DNA from 2 places in the Paenibacillus sp. CB74 genome. Region 1 is predicted to be linked to the other one. Evidence: riboswitches for the same ligand, from Rfam matches in the RefSeq annotation. Region 1 holds a riboswitch; the other holds the start of a gene.
What was found. A riboswitch is a leader RNA that binds a small molecule or an ion and turns the genes downstream of it on or off. The one in region 1 is predicted to bind FMN.
Positions count from the first base shown of each region.

Region 1 (6,593 bases):
GAGTCAGCCAAGGCAAATCCAAACGCTGCATTTTGATGCTCTGAATTCGTATGTAATGGTGTGTTCATGATACATCCCCTCTCTTCTGTCTGATGGCATGTCACAACCCCAAATATATTTCATATTTGGCTTAGCCGCAACCCCGGCTCCCTAATTATGTTAATCATGCCCCTTAATACTTACCCATATATGAAGGAAATACCAACCTTCTCCGGCTGTTATCTCCCTTTGTCCTTCTATATAAAAAATCCCCATCCCGTTTCGCCTAAGCGATACAAAATGAGGAAACTAGAAGATATTTCTCGATTTAATCTGTTCTCGACTTTACTTTACTTATCCTTCGCTCTCATAGCACTGGAGATTCGGCGTGCCGGATTCAGATGACTATAATGGCGTCCATACGCAAAGTAGATAATCAACCCGATGATCAACCACGCAAAAAACGTAATCCATGTCAGAGCCGCAAGGCGTGTCATCAAGTATACACAGCCCAAGGCACTCAGAATCGGAATCAGCGGCACAAGTGGAACGCGGAAGCCTCGTTTGAGATTCGGGTTATTTTTACGCAACACGATAATACCCAGACTTACCACTGCAAAAGCAAACAACGTTCCGATGTTCGTAAGTTCTGCCAAGTGTCCCAGCGAGATGAACCCGGAGAACAGAGCCACGATAATGCCCGCAACCCATGTCCCAACAGCTGGTGTCTGACTCTTGCCACTAACTTTGGAGAAAACGGGAGACAGCAGTCCATCACGAGACATGGAATAGAGCAGTCGTGTCTGGCCATACATCATGACCAGCAATACCGTCGTAATGCCCGCAATCGCTCCAAGTGATACAATCCAGGACAATCCCTTCAGTTGAACAAATTCAAATGCAAACGCCACTGGATCACTTACATTCAACATGTTATACGGCACGATCCCTGTGAGAATCAATGATACAACGATGTAGAGAACGGTACAGATCGCCAGTGACGCAATAATTCCAATCGGCAAATCCCGTTGTGGCCGCTTAACCTCTTCTGCAGCTGTGGAGACCGCATCAAATCCGATATAAGCAAAGAATACGGTTGCTGCTCCCGCAGTTACGCCTGAGATACCAAAGGGCAAGAATGGCTGCCAGTTGGTTGGCTCTACATAGAAGACACCCACACCAATAAAGATCAACACCACGATAATTTTAATCGCAACCATGATGCCATTCGCACGAGCCGCCTCCTTCACCCCTCGGGTTAGCAGGAAGGTAATAATTAACGTAATGACCGCAGCCGTGATATCAAAATAAGTTCCCTTCTCCGGGCTGAACGCACTCGTCAGTGCATGTGGTAACTCCAATCCAAATCCGGACAATAACGTTTGGAAATATCCCGACCATCCGCTGGCTACCGCCGCACTCGCGAATCCATACTCCAATATCAGATCCCATCCCAGAATCCAGGCAATCACTTCACCAAAAGCCGTATAACTATACGTGTACGCACTACCCGATGCCGGTATGCTTGAGGCAAACTCCGAGTAACACAATGCAGCGAAGGCACATATGATACCTGCCAGCAAGAAGGACAGTACAAGACCCGGGCCAGCATACGTTGCGGCAGCTACACCTGTCAGCACAAAAATCCCGGTACCAATAATTGCACCCACCCCAAGTGTGGTTAAGTCCAAGGGGCCAAGCGCCCGTTTTAATGCACTGCTGTTATCTCCCTCCGAGGCAATTGGTTTTTTACGAAATAATGAAGATCGATGTTCGTTCTCACGCATAGTCATGTTCCTCTCGTCATGAATCTTGAATGTGCTATGGATGCAGCAGAGATTAAATGGTTTCCCATCTGTTCTATGAAAAAGTCATTTGTTCTATCTTATCGATCACCTATAAAAACCTATGTAATTCTACACGTTATCGCGTTGCTTGGTTAAATTTATTTTTAAGGATCTCTTATTTTGTTCTTTTTTCGCGAAAATTATCATGAACTGTTGCACGGGATTGAATATGAAAATCGATTTAAAACAAAACTGCGTATAATTTATATTATGCGCAGTTTTTATGAGCCTTATTTTCTAAGTAAATAATCTATAACCCTCTGTTATATGAAGCTAAGAGAATGAGAGCTTTTTTCGTCTTTTTCCGCTGTCCCTTCCTCCGTTATCCTGTCTAATTCGACGATATGCAAGCATGTAAAAGAGCCACATCGCATGATATGGCTCTTCCTTTCCTCTTTATACAGCTAGAGGTGTATATGAAAATACGAAGTAACTATTTCTTGGCTTTTATGAAAAAGCGAATCAGGAAAAAGCAATTCTCTCCGCGTCTGACATCCGGTACTGGGATAACAAATATTCTTGGCTCTGCATCGCGGTATGACGAATGGCGTCCAAATCAACATGGAGCAGCTTATCCTCTCGCTTCACGAGTTTACCTGCTACAAAGACCGTATCCACATTGGAAGGATTGGCGAACTGAACGACAGCGCCGATTGGATCATGGACGGGGAACAGATTCAGATCCGTAGTACGAATCATGATCAGATCTGCTTCCTTTCCTGGGGTTAACGTACCGACCTTCTGCTCTAATCCCAATGCTTGTGCACCAGCCGAAGTTGCAAATCGCAGTACTTGGCTGGACTGCAAGTTCAATTCACCAGGCATCTCACCCTGCTGCAGAAGTTGTTCGTTGGCTCTGGATCGTTCTGCCTGAAGTGCAAACTTCATCTGTGAGAACATATCTCCGCCTGTGGACGTGACAACATCTACACCAAGTGTAGGGGTTCCCCCATGTTCAAGAAAATAGCCGGTGGCCGGGTATCCATGACCCATCATCATTTCAACCTCAGGTGTGACCGACAGGGAAGCACCGCTATCCGCCAACATTTTATATTCATCCATACCCATGGTGTTACCATGAACAATATTTACTCGAGGACTTAACAACCCCGCTTCATACATGTGACTAATCGAGCGATCTAGCGATCCCCAGCTGCCAAATCCGGCGTGCATGGAACAGATGGCATCCAGTTCTTGGGCCAGTTCGATCTCTTTTACCGTTGTATCCCAATGACTGAACTCTGGACCACGAATAGCAAGCCCATAAGTAAGCAATTGATCCCGTGATGAAAAATAACGTTCTTTGACTCTTCGCACATCGTTTGAATATGTCAGTTGACTATCCCGGTTCCAGTAGTTCGTCTCACCAGGTACTCCGTGAGCAAATACTGCCCGAATCCCCGCATCCTGAAGACCACGAATCAGTTCATCCGTATGGTCTGAGGAATACGGCATGCTCCAATCCAACACTGTCGTAACACCTGCATTAAGCGCTTCCAAGGAACCGAGCAGGTTAGCAATATAACTATCCTGTGGGCGGAGCTTGCTTCCCATCGCACCATAATAGAGATTCTGCAAATAAACAGGCAATGACCAATTGGTTCCCGCTGTTTTGACCAGTGATTCCCACATATGCCGATGTGTATCCACCAGCCCAGGCATAATAATCATGGATGAAGCATCGATGACCTCCACATCCGGAATATCTAGGTCGGGTTGAATCGCCATGATTAATGAATCCTGAATTAGAACGTCCGCCCTTTTATACTGTCCAATCCGTGCATCCATCGACAACACGCAGCCATTTTTCAACAGATAACTAGTCTTCACAAGACACATCTCCCATCTATTTTGGTTTGAAAGACGATTACATCCTGCATACGAACCCGTACTGCTTCTGACTATTATTTCGCTAGTATATATACATTATATAGCGGTTGTTAATATTTTTCAATTTTGGGTTTTGCGTTTGGCTCGAAATCTTCTGACCTTCATCAGGTTGCCGCACATCTTATCATCACAGTACTTCTGAGTTCTGCTTCGGGTATCATCATAGAACATCCAGCGGCAATCCGAATTATCACAGATCCGAATTCTGCCCCCTTCTCCCTCCACCAACGTTGTTGCAAAGTCAGCAGCTACCTCAGCCATAACCTGTTGCCAATGAGCTTCTACAGCTATTAGTTGGAGTTTCAGTCCCTGATCAATTGTAGTCAATGTTCTTTTTACATACCCTGCTTCCATAACATCATTCAGCCATTGTTGTTCTTCATCCGTTAATGATGCTCCAGAAGACAAGCGGGCTCCAAGAGCCATCAATTCATTCCTGAAGTCTCTCATCAATAACTCATCTTCTGGAGAAGCAGGGATAGAAGCCTGAAGTTGCCATCGATCCAGAAATTCTTGCTGCCAGTTCGCCTTCCCGAGCCTGTCCTCCGATCGATCTCCCCCACGCCAATCGTGATAATCGCTGTTTACAAAATCAGTCCAAAGTCTGTCCATGTCTACCTCCGTTTAGTGTAACCATCTTAATTCAATAAAGGTGGTTACACTCTGTCTTTGATGTGTTATATTAAGTGTAACCTCATTAATCAGTTTTAGCTAGTTACGTCATACATCACAATAATACTCAAGGAGGAACGGCAATGACGAAAACAACAGCATTAGATGTGTTACTGATTCAAAAGGATGATACATGGGATCAATGCAATTGGATTGTACCTTTGTCGAAGTCTTTGGAAGGTCTTACAGCAGAGCAAGCAGCCTGGATTCCACCCTCAGGTGGATTAAGCATCTGGCAGTTGGTTAACCATATGTATTATTACAATCATCGCTTATTATGTCGCATGCAAGGTAAAGAACCTACCCTTCCAGCGGTAGACTCCAATGAATACACGTTTGGCAATCCTGGGGATGCAACGGACACAGCCGGATGGAATACACTGATGAAGAGTACAACTCGATTAGCCCAACAGTTGCGAGATCAATTGGCTGCACTTGAAGAATCAGACCTTGAAGCTGCTTATATGGACTCTGAAGAGAAATGGGCACACGAACTTGCCCGCTGGATACTTCACGATGCCTATCACGCAGGACAGATTGTGCTGCTTCGCAGACAGCAAGGAAGCTGGAAAATCGTTTTCTAAAAAAAATGCTTGAACTGCTAGCGCTTACAGGAATAAGATGAACTTAATAATGTTACAGCTTGTTCAACACACTATATAATTGAATAGGATCTTCGGGGTAGGGTGCAATTCCCAACCGGCGGTGATGTTCTTCGGAACCAGCCCGCGACTCGCTATTTGTTCTTAACAAAGGACATTTAGCGACTGACTTGGTGTGAATCCAAGGCCGACGGTACAGTCCGGATGAGAGAAGATCAACACATTGACATGCCGTTCACGGGAAGGCTTCTTTCCTGACGCATGTCCTTGGATGAGCCCCCGTTTATTTGGTATATACCGAAACGGGGGCTTTTGTCGATTTTGCCAACTGAAGATTCCGTGTTCTGACGAAGGAGTCCTGAATATGGAAAAGACATCAGCAGCATCACCTGTTTACCGCAAGGAACGAAGTAATACCGGATTCTGGCTTGTAGTTCTCGGCGCCGCTTTATGGGGTGTCGACCCACTCTTCCGCATTATTTTGCTAAATACGATGACATCCACGCAGATTGTACTGGTGGAACATATCATCGTCAGTCTGATCGCCATTCCTGTGCTGTGGAAATTTCGGGCTGATCTGAAAAACCTGCGTGCTCGCCACTGGATTGCTGTGATCTTTATCTCATGGGGAGGTTCAGCTCTCGCAACGGTGTTGTTCACCATGGCACTTACGCATAATGATCCGAACACGGTTCTTTTATTGCAAAAAATGCAACCACTCTTCGCTATCGTGCTGGCTAAGCTGTTATTGAAAGAGACGTTACCACGTCGCTTCGGTGGATTGTTCTTCATCGCATTAGCAGGAACGTATCTGCTCACATTCGGCTTCACATTGCCATTAGGTAACTGGGACAACTGGATTCATGCTGGAAGCTTGTTATCCCTTGGGGCTGCTGCCTTATGGGGAGGTTCAACCGTTATGGGACGATTGATGCTGGGACAGGCGCGTTACGAAACCGTCACCTCCCTTCGCTTTGTCGTTGCCCTCCCACTCCTGATTTTTATGACGTGGAACGAAGGTGCGGCATGGACGTTTCCATCCGGAACGGGTGAACAGACTGCTGTTATCCTCAATATTCTTGGTCAGGCATTGTTACCAGGTTTGCTAAGTCTTCTGCTGTATTACAAAGGTCTGTCGTCAACCAAAGCTTCTGTTGCAACACTCGCAGAGCTTAGCTTCCCGATGGCAGGTGTGTTGGTGAACTGGATCGCTTTCCGTACACTGATTACATGGGAGCAGTTGCTTGGTTTCATCTTGATCTGGGTTGCCCTCTTTGCCATTTCCAAACAGCAAGAAAGATCATCCACTGTGGCCGATGCCGCACCAAAGCTGCGAACAGAGTAAGGTAATATCCGCATCACATATAGATCAATAATTATCAAATTTTAAAAGAAAGCCATTGTACATCGGATTAGATGAGCAATGGCTTTTTCATTTCCATTCCATTGATATGACTAAATCATTTTTTCAATGAGTAAGACGAGCTACTAACCCCCTGTTTTATTTCGATATCGCAACTTATATCGAAACTCCTCCCCTCTTTTCCCTTCAACCACATATTGAATATGCAAATCATTGCACTACGTCTCTTCTATGTTTTGT
Region 1 is NZ_CM146009.1:1,377,531-1,384,123, reverse strand. It holds gene ACX9NY_RS06365 (hypothetical protein) at 1-68, opposite strand, end outside; gene ACX9NY_RS06360 (amino acid permease) at 330-1,766, opposite strand; gene ACX9NY_RS06355 (amidohydrolase family protein) at 2,289-3,665, opposite strand; gene ACX9NY_RS06350 (CGNR zinc finger domain-containing protein) at 3,777-4,328, opposite strand; gene ACX9NY_RS06345 (DinB family protein) at 4,472-4,972, shown strand; FMN riboswitch at 5,057-5,210, shown strand; gene ACX9NY_RS06340 (DMT family transporter) at 5,355-6,335, shown strand.

Region 2 (6,593 bases), 470 kb from region 1:
GCCGTAGCATCGTGGGTGAAGCGGGAACAACGCTGTATACCGTTGGAACAAGCAAAGACATTCCGGGCGTGCGTAAATACGTTGCTGTTGACGGTGGTATGACCGATAACCCTCGTCCTGCTTTGTATGAATCCAAGTACGAAGCTGTTCTTGCTAACCGTGCGAATGAGGCTGCTCAGGAAACGGTATCCGTTGCGGGTAAATGTTGTGAGAGTGGCGATATGCTGATCTGGGATCTGGACCTGCCAAAAGTGGAAAGTGGTGATCTGCTCGCTGTAGCTTGCACAGGTGCGTATAACTACTCCATGGCGAGCAACTACAACCGGATTCGTCGCCCAGCTGTTGTGTTTGTCAAAGACGGTCAAGGAGATGTCGTGGTACGCCGTGAGACGTATCAGGATATCATCCAGAATGACCTGGTACCAGCGCGTATTGGCAAACAACCAGTAACTCGCTAATTCGTCAAAGATAATGCGTTTCTGGATGATTCAGGATATAGAGATTCTATAGTTGAAGCAGATGAAAAGGGAACTTCCTTTTTCGTCTGCTTTTTACGTATTCGGACTAAATTGTGAAAAAAGTTGCCGTTTTTTTGCGATCCAGTCATTTTCGGTGTACACTAAGAAAAGTGCTGTAATGCTTGACCCAGGGTCATGCGTTTTGGCACCATTAACGATGGTCAATACGAAAGGAGTCATTTACATATGGCGAAACAAGCGAAAATTAAATTGGCAAACGGCGGAGAAGTTCTGATCGATCTGTTCGATCAAGAAGCTCCCAACACAGTAGCAAACTTTGAGAAACTGGCTAACTCCGGTTTCTACAATGGTCTTACATTCCACCGCGTTATCCCGGGCTTCGTAGCTCAAGGCGGATGCCCTAACGGTACTGGTGCAGGTGGCCCAGGTTACACAATCAACTGTGAAATCAACCCGAACAAACATGAGCGTGGAACACTGGCTATGGCACATGCTGGCCGTAACACAGGTGGAAGCCAGTTCTACATCTGCTACCAACCACAACCACATTTGGATGGACAACATACTGTATTTGGTAAAGTAACTAAAGGTATGGAGTTCGTGGACGCTTTGGAAGGTAAAGACAAAATGGAGACTGTTGAAGTTGTAGAAGCTTAATAAGCTTTGTAACGTTGACTTACTTGATTTAAACTCGGAGTGCTTCTTTTTATAGAAGCACTTTTTTTATTTTCATCATGAAATAGTGCAAAATGAGCATAATGGATCTGGCGAAAGTTCTGGCATGGGGTTATTCTGTCGTTAGACGAAGCGACAAGGGAGGATGAAGAACCTTTGAATACAGTGGATCAATTACGTTTGTTAAAACAAGTCTATAGCGGACCCACACGATGGGACGAGGAACTACAGGCATCCCGACATGATGTTTCTCAGAGTATATCCACACCGGATTTAGAAGCGCTTGAGACAGCGGGGCATGAACCGAACAGGTTTGTACGTCCGGGGCATGATGAAACGATCAGTGAGCTGAAACAACTTGCAAATCAATGGACGATAAATGAAGCAGCACAGGCCTTTGTCGCATCGATGTGGTCAGCACCCATGATCTGGCGCTCGCTGATTACGGGCAAGCTTATTGCAAGCGGTATGCCAAGCCATGAACACACGCCATATCCATCTTCGAGTACTTGTCAGATCTGCGGATTAAGCGTAGATCAAGCAACCGACTCGACGTTGCAATGGTATTGGCGCATGACCAATGGAACACCTTTGGATGGTGATCCCTTTGGGCAAGTACTGGCACTCCGAGAGCTAGCTGCCGCGCAGGAGCTTCCAATACCTAATGATTACGACCGCTGTACACTCCGTGCGGTGTTAACGGTGCTGCGCCAATTACCTCCAAAAACACGCTACAGCAAAGCAGCAATAGCACTCAAGAAGGAACGTCTTTTGCCTACACAAAAGGAATATGCCTATCGTGACTTGCTTGAGACATTAGCTCTGATTGGCATACTGGATACGCCGGAACATCCCGGAATGATCACGGAATTTACTTCTTACATACAGCGTGACGCGCGCCCCAATGTGCGGGTTGAGGTACAGGCGCCTCTGGCGTGGTGGGACTCATCTATCGGAATCAATGAGAACAACCTGAACAAGATATTCCATGATTTTGATCTGAGTAATATATCTCTTGCGGATAAGCCTGAAGAGAGTCCACCTGTAAAGGAAACGATCCTGGGAGCATTGGAGAAGATGAGAAGTGTTCGAGGGAAAGTGCCAAAGAAATCTCCTGATGCAGGCACAGGGGAGGCAGAAGCTGGAGATGTGTATGCTGTTCGGGTCAGGGAAGGTGTATGGGTGACGGTATACTGTCATGAAGTCAGAGACAAACGCGTTATCGTTGAATATCTCGATGGTGTCTTTCCTGACATGCCGGGAAAAACCGATTTGCAGAGAACGTTTCGACCGAGGACGACTGGACGCTGGCAATGCTCGGCTATCGCGATCGATTCCACAAGTTGGGTCAGAAGAGTTGCGAGAGGTATTCCGCTTCCCAGTTCGCCGCTGCCAGAACCTGACCGCTTGCCCTTTCACAATGCCAAAGATTTGAAGCATATGGTGCGTTGGTGTTTTCCTGATATGTAGAATGCTGTGATGGAACTGAGAAGGATGTAAACTAAAATCTAAAATCTAAAAACTTAAAAATCGTGTCTCTTAGTGAGATGCGGTTTTTTTTGCTGTATCTTAGCTTATTAAAAGTTAGTATGTGACAAAAAGGAACAAAAAACAATTGATTTTTTGGCATTAAAGTGCTAACATCCAATTAATAACGAAAGCAATCCTTCAGGGCAGGGTGCAATTCCCTACCGGCGGTGATGCAGGGAGTGTAAGGACACATGTCCAGCACTTGATGCAAAGTCCGTGACCTGTCTGCCTGTGGCAGATGGCTGATCTGGTGTAATTCCAGAACCGACAGTATAGTCTGGATGGGAGAAGGAGAGGTGCAGACCTAACAGGTTTGCATTCAGCAGGAGTTGGCTGTACAGTCACGATGTGTTTGTCATTCACTGTGCAGGGAAGATCCGGTTAGGCCGGACAGTTCCATACATATGCCACACGATAAAGCTCTTTACCTGTAATTGATGTTCATTAAGGTATGTGTCTATTTTCACTTGCCCGAAATGAAGTTTTGGGCAAAGTGTTGGCGTGCTGTATCCATTTGACTCCTGTTGTTGACATTTGTCTCTCATCATCCCCATCGAACGGTTGTTCGACGGGGATTTTTTAATAAACAAGACTTTAAACCGCGGGGTGAACGGATTTGGAAATGATCAATGATGAATTTTATATGGCACTGGCACTAGATATGGCGGAACGAGCACAGGGACAGACGGGAATTAATCCGGTTGTTGGATGTGTGGTTGTGAAAGAGGGGCGTATTGTAGGCCTTGGGAGCCATCTGAAACGTGGAACCGGTCATGCGGAGGTACATGCACTGAACATGGCGGGCAGCGATGCAGAAGGCAGTACGGTATACGTTACACTTGAGCCCTGCAGTCATTATGGCAAGACGCCACCTTGCAGTGAACGCCTGATTCATGAAAAGGTAAAACGTGTTGTGGTATGTTGTGAAGATCCAAATCCGCAAGTATCCGGCAGAGGCATAAGCATGCTTCGTCAACAAGGCATTGAAGTTGAAGTTGGCGTACTGCGTGAGCGTGGAAGACGCATGAATGAAAAATTCATTAAATTTATTACAACAGGCCTTCCTTTCGTGACACTGAAAACGGCTACGACTTTGGATGGGAAAATTGCCACTCGCAGCGGAGACAGTAAGTGGATCTCCAACGAGTCCGCTCGTGAGATTGTGCATGCCCTTCGTCATCGTCACCAAGGCATTATGGTTGGTGTCGACACGGTGATCGCAGATAATCCGGAGCTTACAACCCGCTTGCAAGTGGAAGGCATCAGCCCGGTACGAATCGTGGTGGATTCCAAGTTGCGTCTTCCAGTAGGTTCCAAAATGGTTAAGGATGGTCTTGCTCCAACATGGGTATTGACAACAGACGAAGCCAGTCCTGAAGCTGCTGAACGTTTGGAAGCCTACGGTGTTGAAATTATCCGCTGTGGTCCTGGACCACGTGTGGATCTGTTAAACGGACTTAGCAAGTTGGGTGAGCGTGAGATTGGTTCGATTTTGCTTGAAGGCGGAGGCACTCTGAATGGAGCGATGCTGGAGGCACGGTTGGTCGATCGACTGCTCATGTTTATCGCTCCTAAGATTGTAGGCGGTTATGATACACCTGGCAGTTTCCGCTTCGAGGGTGTGGAACGTATGAATCAGGCAATTCAATTGAATCAGTTGGAGATCGAACAAGTTGGAGATAATATCAGCATTGGCGGTATTCCGGTGTGGCCTGAATAAATAAATTAAACAAGGGAGGCGGCAGCATGTTTACCGGTTTGGTGGAAGAAGTTGGTCAGATCCGGCGTATTGGTCGGAAAGGCGAAGCGATGGTCCTGAATATCGGAGCTTCCGCCATCATGGACGATCTGAAGATAGGTGATAGTGTAGCAGTGAACGGAGTATGTTTAACTGCGACAACGTTGGAAGGTGGCGGCTTTACCGCCGATGTCATGCCTGAAACGTATCGCCATACCAATCTCAGTCAGCTGCAATCCGGCAGTAAAGTTAATCTGGAGCGGGCCATGCAATCCGGTGGCCGTTTTGGCGGACATATCGTTCAGGGCCATGTCGATGGTACTGGAGTGATTGGCAGTATAACACGTGATCAGAATGCGATTGTGTTTGAGATCAAGCCGGATGATCACCAGTTGTTCAAATACCTGATCCCCAAAGGATCGGTTACACTGGATGGCATTAGCTTGACCGTTGTCCATACATCGGATACCGCATTCACGGTTTCCATTATCCCGCATACCATTGGTGAAACTGTACTAAATGTGAAAAAGACAGGGGATACCATTAATATCGAATGCGATATTTTGGGCAAATATGTGGATCATCTGCTCCAGTATGGGAGAGGACATCGAGAGACGGGTGCTGGCAAGCCGCGCAGTATCAGTGAAGATTTTCTCGCCAATCACGGATTTGCATAAATAGAGAAAGAAATAAACTGGAGGTGGGACAATGTCAGAACAATCCATTTTGGACACGATAGAAGCAGCCATATATGATCTCATGCGTGGCAAACCCGTCATTGTTGTGGATGATGAAGATCGGGAGAATGAAGGCGATTTTATCGCTTTGGCTGAAAAGGCGACACCTGAAGTCATTAATTTCATGATTACTGAAGGTAGAGGTCTGGTCTGTGTTCCGATTACACAACAACGTGCGGATGAACTTAACTTGAAACCAATGGTTCAACAAAATACGGATTTCCACGGAACTGCCTTCACGGTCTCTGTGGACCACAAAGATACCACAACCGGTATCTCGGCACATGAACGCTCTATTACTGTGAAAGGTCTGATCGATCCTGAGGCGAAAGCCGGGGACTTCCGTAAGCCTGGTCACATGTTCCCGCTGATTGCAAAAGACGGCGGTGTACTTCGTCGTGCGGGCCACACAGAAGCGGCAGTAGATTTGGCCATTATGTGTGGTTCGTATCCCGCAGGCGTTATCTGTGAAGTGATTAAGGAAGATGGCACAATGGCCAGACTTCCGGATCTGCAGGAGATTGCCCGCAAACATGATCTGAAGCTGATCAGTATTCAGGACATGATTCGTTACCGTAATGAAAAAGAACAGCTGGTTCAACGTGAAGTGGCTGTACGTATGCCAACAGACTTTGGCGAGTTTCAAGCAGTGGCCTATACAAATGCTGTAGACAACAAGGAACATGTGGCTCTGGTTAAAGGTGAGATTGATGGTTCCAAACCTGTACTTGTACGGGTACACTCTGAATGTCTGACAGGCGATGTATTCCATTCCCATCGTTGTGACTGTGGTCCTCAGTTTGATGCGGCACTCAAACAGATCAATGAAGAAGGCAACGGCGTACTGCTTTATATGAGACAGGAAGGTCGAGGCATTGGACTCATCAACAAACTCAAAGCTTACAAGCTGCAAGAGGAAGGTCTGGATACGGTGGATGCAAACCTGAAGCTGGGATTTGCTGCCGACTTGCGTGATTATGGAATTGGCGCCCAAATTCTGAAAGACCTTGGGGTTCGTCAGATCAGACTGCTAACCAATAATCCTCGTAAAATTAAAGGTCTTGAAGGATATGGACTTGAAGTCGTAGAGCGTGTTGCGATCGAAATGAAAGAGAACGAGGACAATACGGTGTATCTTCATACGAAGCAAGCCAAGCTGGGGCATATGCTCAAGTTTGATGATATCGAGCAGAACGAACAGTAAATGCGTTTTAGATGAACAACGTTCACCATGTAATTTATGGAATTGATTACTTAGGAATTTCCGTTACTTACATTACATTATACCGTTAGGGAGATGATTTGAATGCCACAATTTTTCGAAGGACATTTAGTATCAGAAGGATCCAGATATGGAGTTGTCGTTGGACGTTTCAACGAATTTATCACCAGTAAATTGCTTAGCGCAGCGCTCGATGCATTCAAACGTCACGG
Region 2 is NZ_CM146009.1:903,425-910,017, forward strand. It holds gene lysA (diaminopimelate decarboxylase) at 1-458, shown strand, start outside; gene ACX9NY_RS04155 (peptidylprolyl isomerase) at 705-1,136, shown strand; gene ACX9NY_RS04160 (hypothetical protein) at 1,320-2,624, shown strand; FMN riboswitch at 2,815-2,981, shown strand; gene ribD (bifunctional diaminohydroxyphosphoribosylaminopyrimidine deaminase/5-amino-6-(5-phosphoribosylamino)uracil reductase RibD) at 3,301-4,404, shown strand; gene ribE (riboflavin synthase) at 4,431-5,099, shown strand; gene ACX9NY_RS04175 (bifunctional 3,4-dihydroxy-2-butanone-4-phosphate synthase/GTP cyclohydrolase II) at 5,131-6,363, shown strand; gene ribH (6,7-dimethyl-8-ribityllumazine synthase) at 6,466-6,593, shown strand, end outside.
Region 2: it holds a riboswitch for FMN, as region 1 does, so the genes downstream of both, ribD (bifunctional diaminohydroxyphosphoribosylaminopyrimidine deaminase/5-amino-6-(5-phosphoribosylamino)uracil reductase RibD) here and ACX9NY_RS06340 (DMT family transporter) in region 1, are expected to answer to the same signal.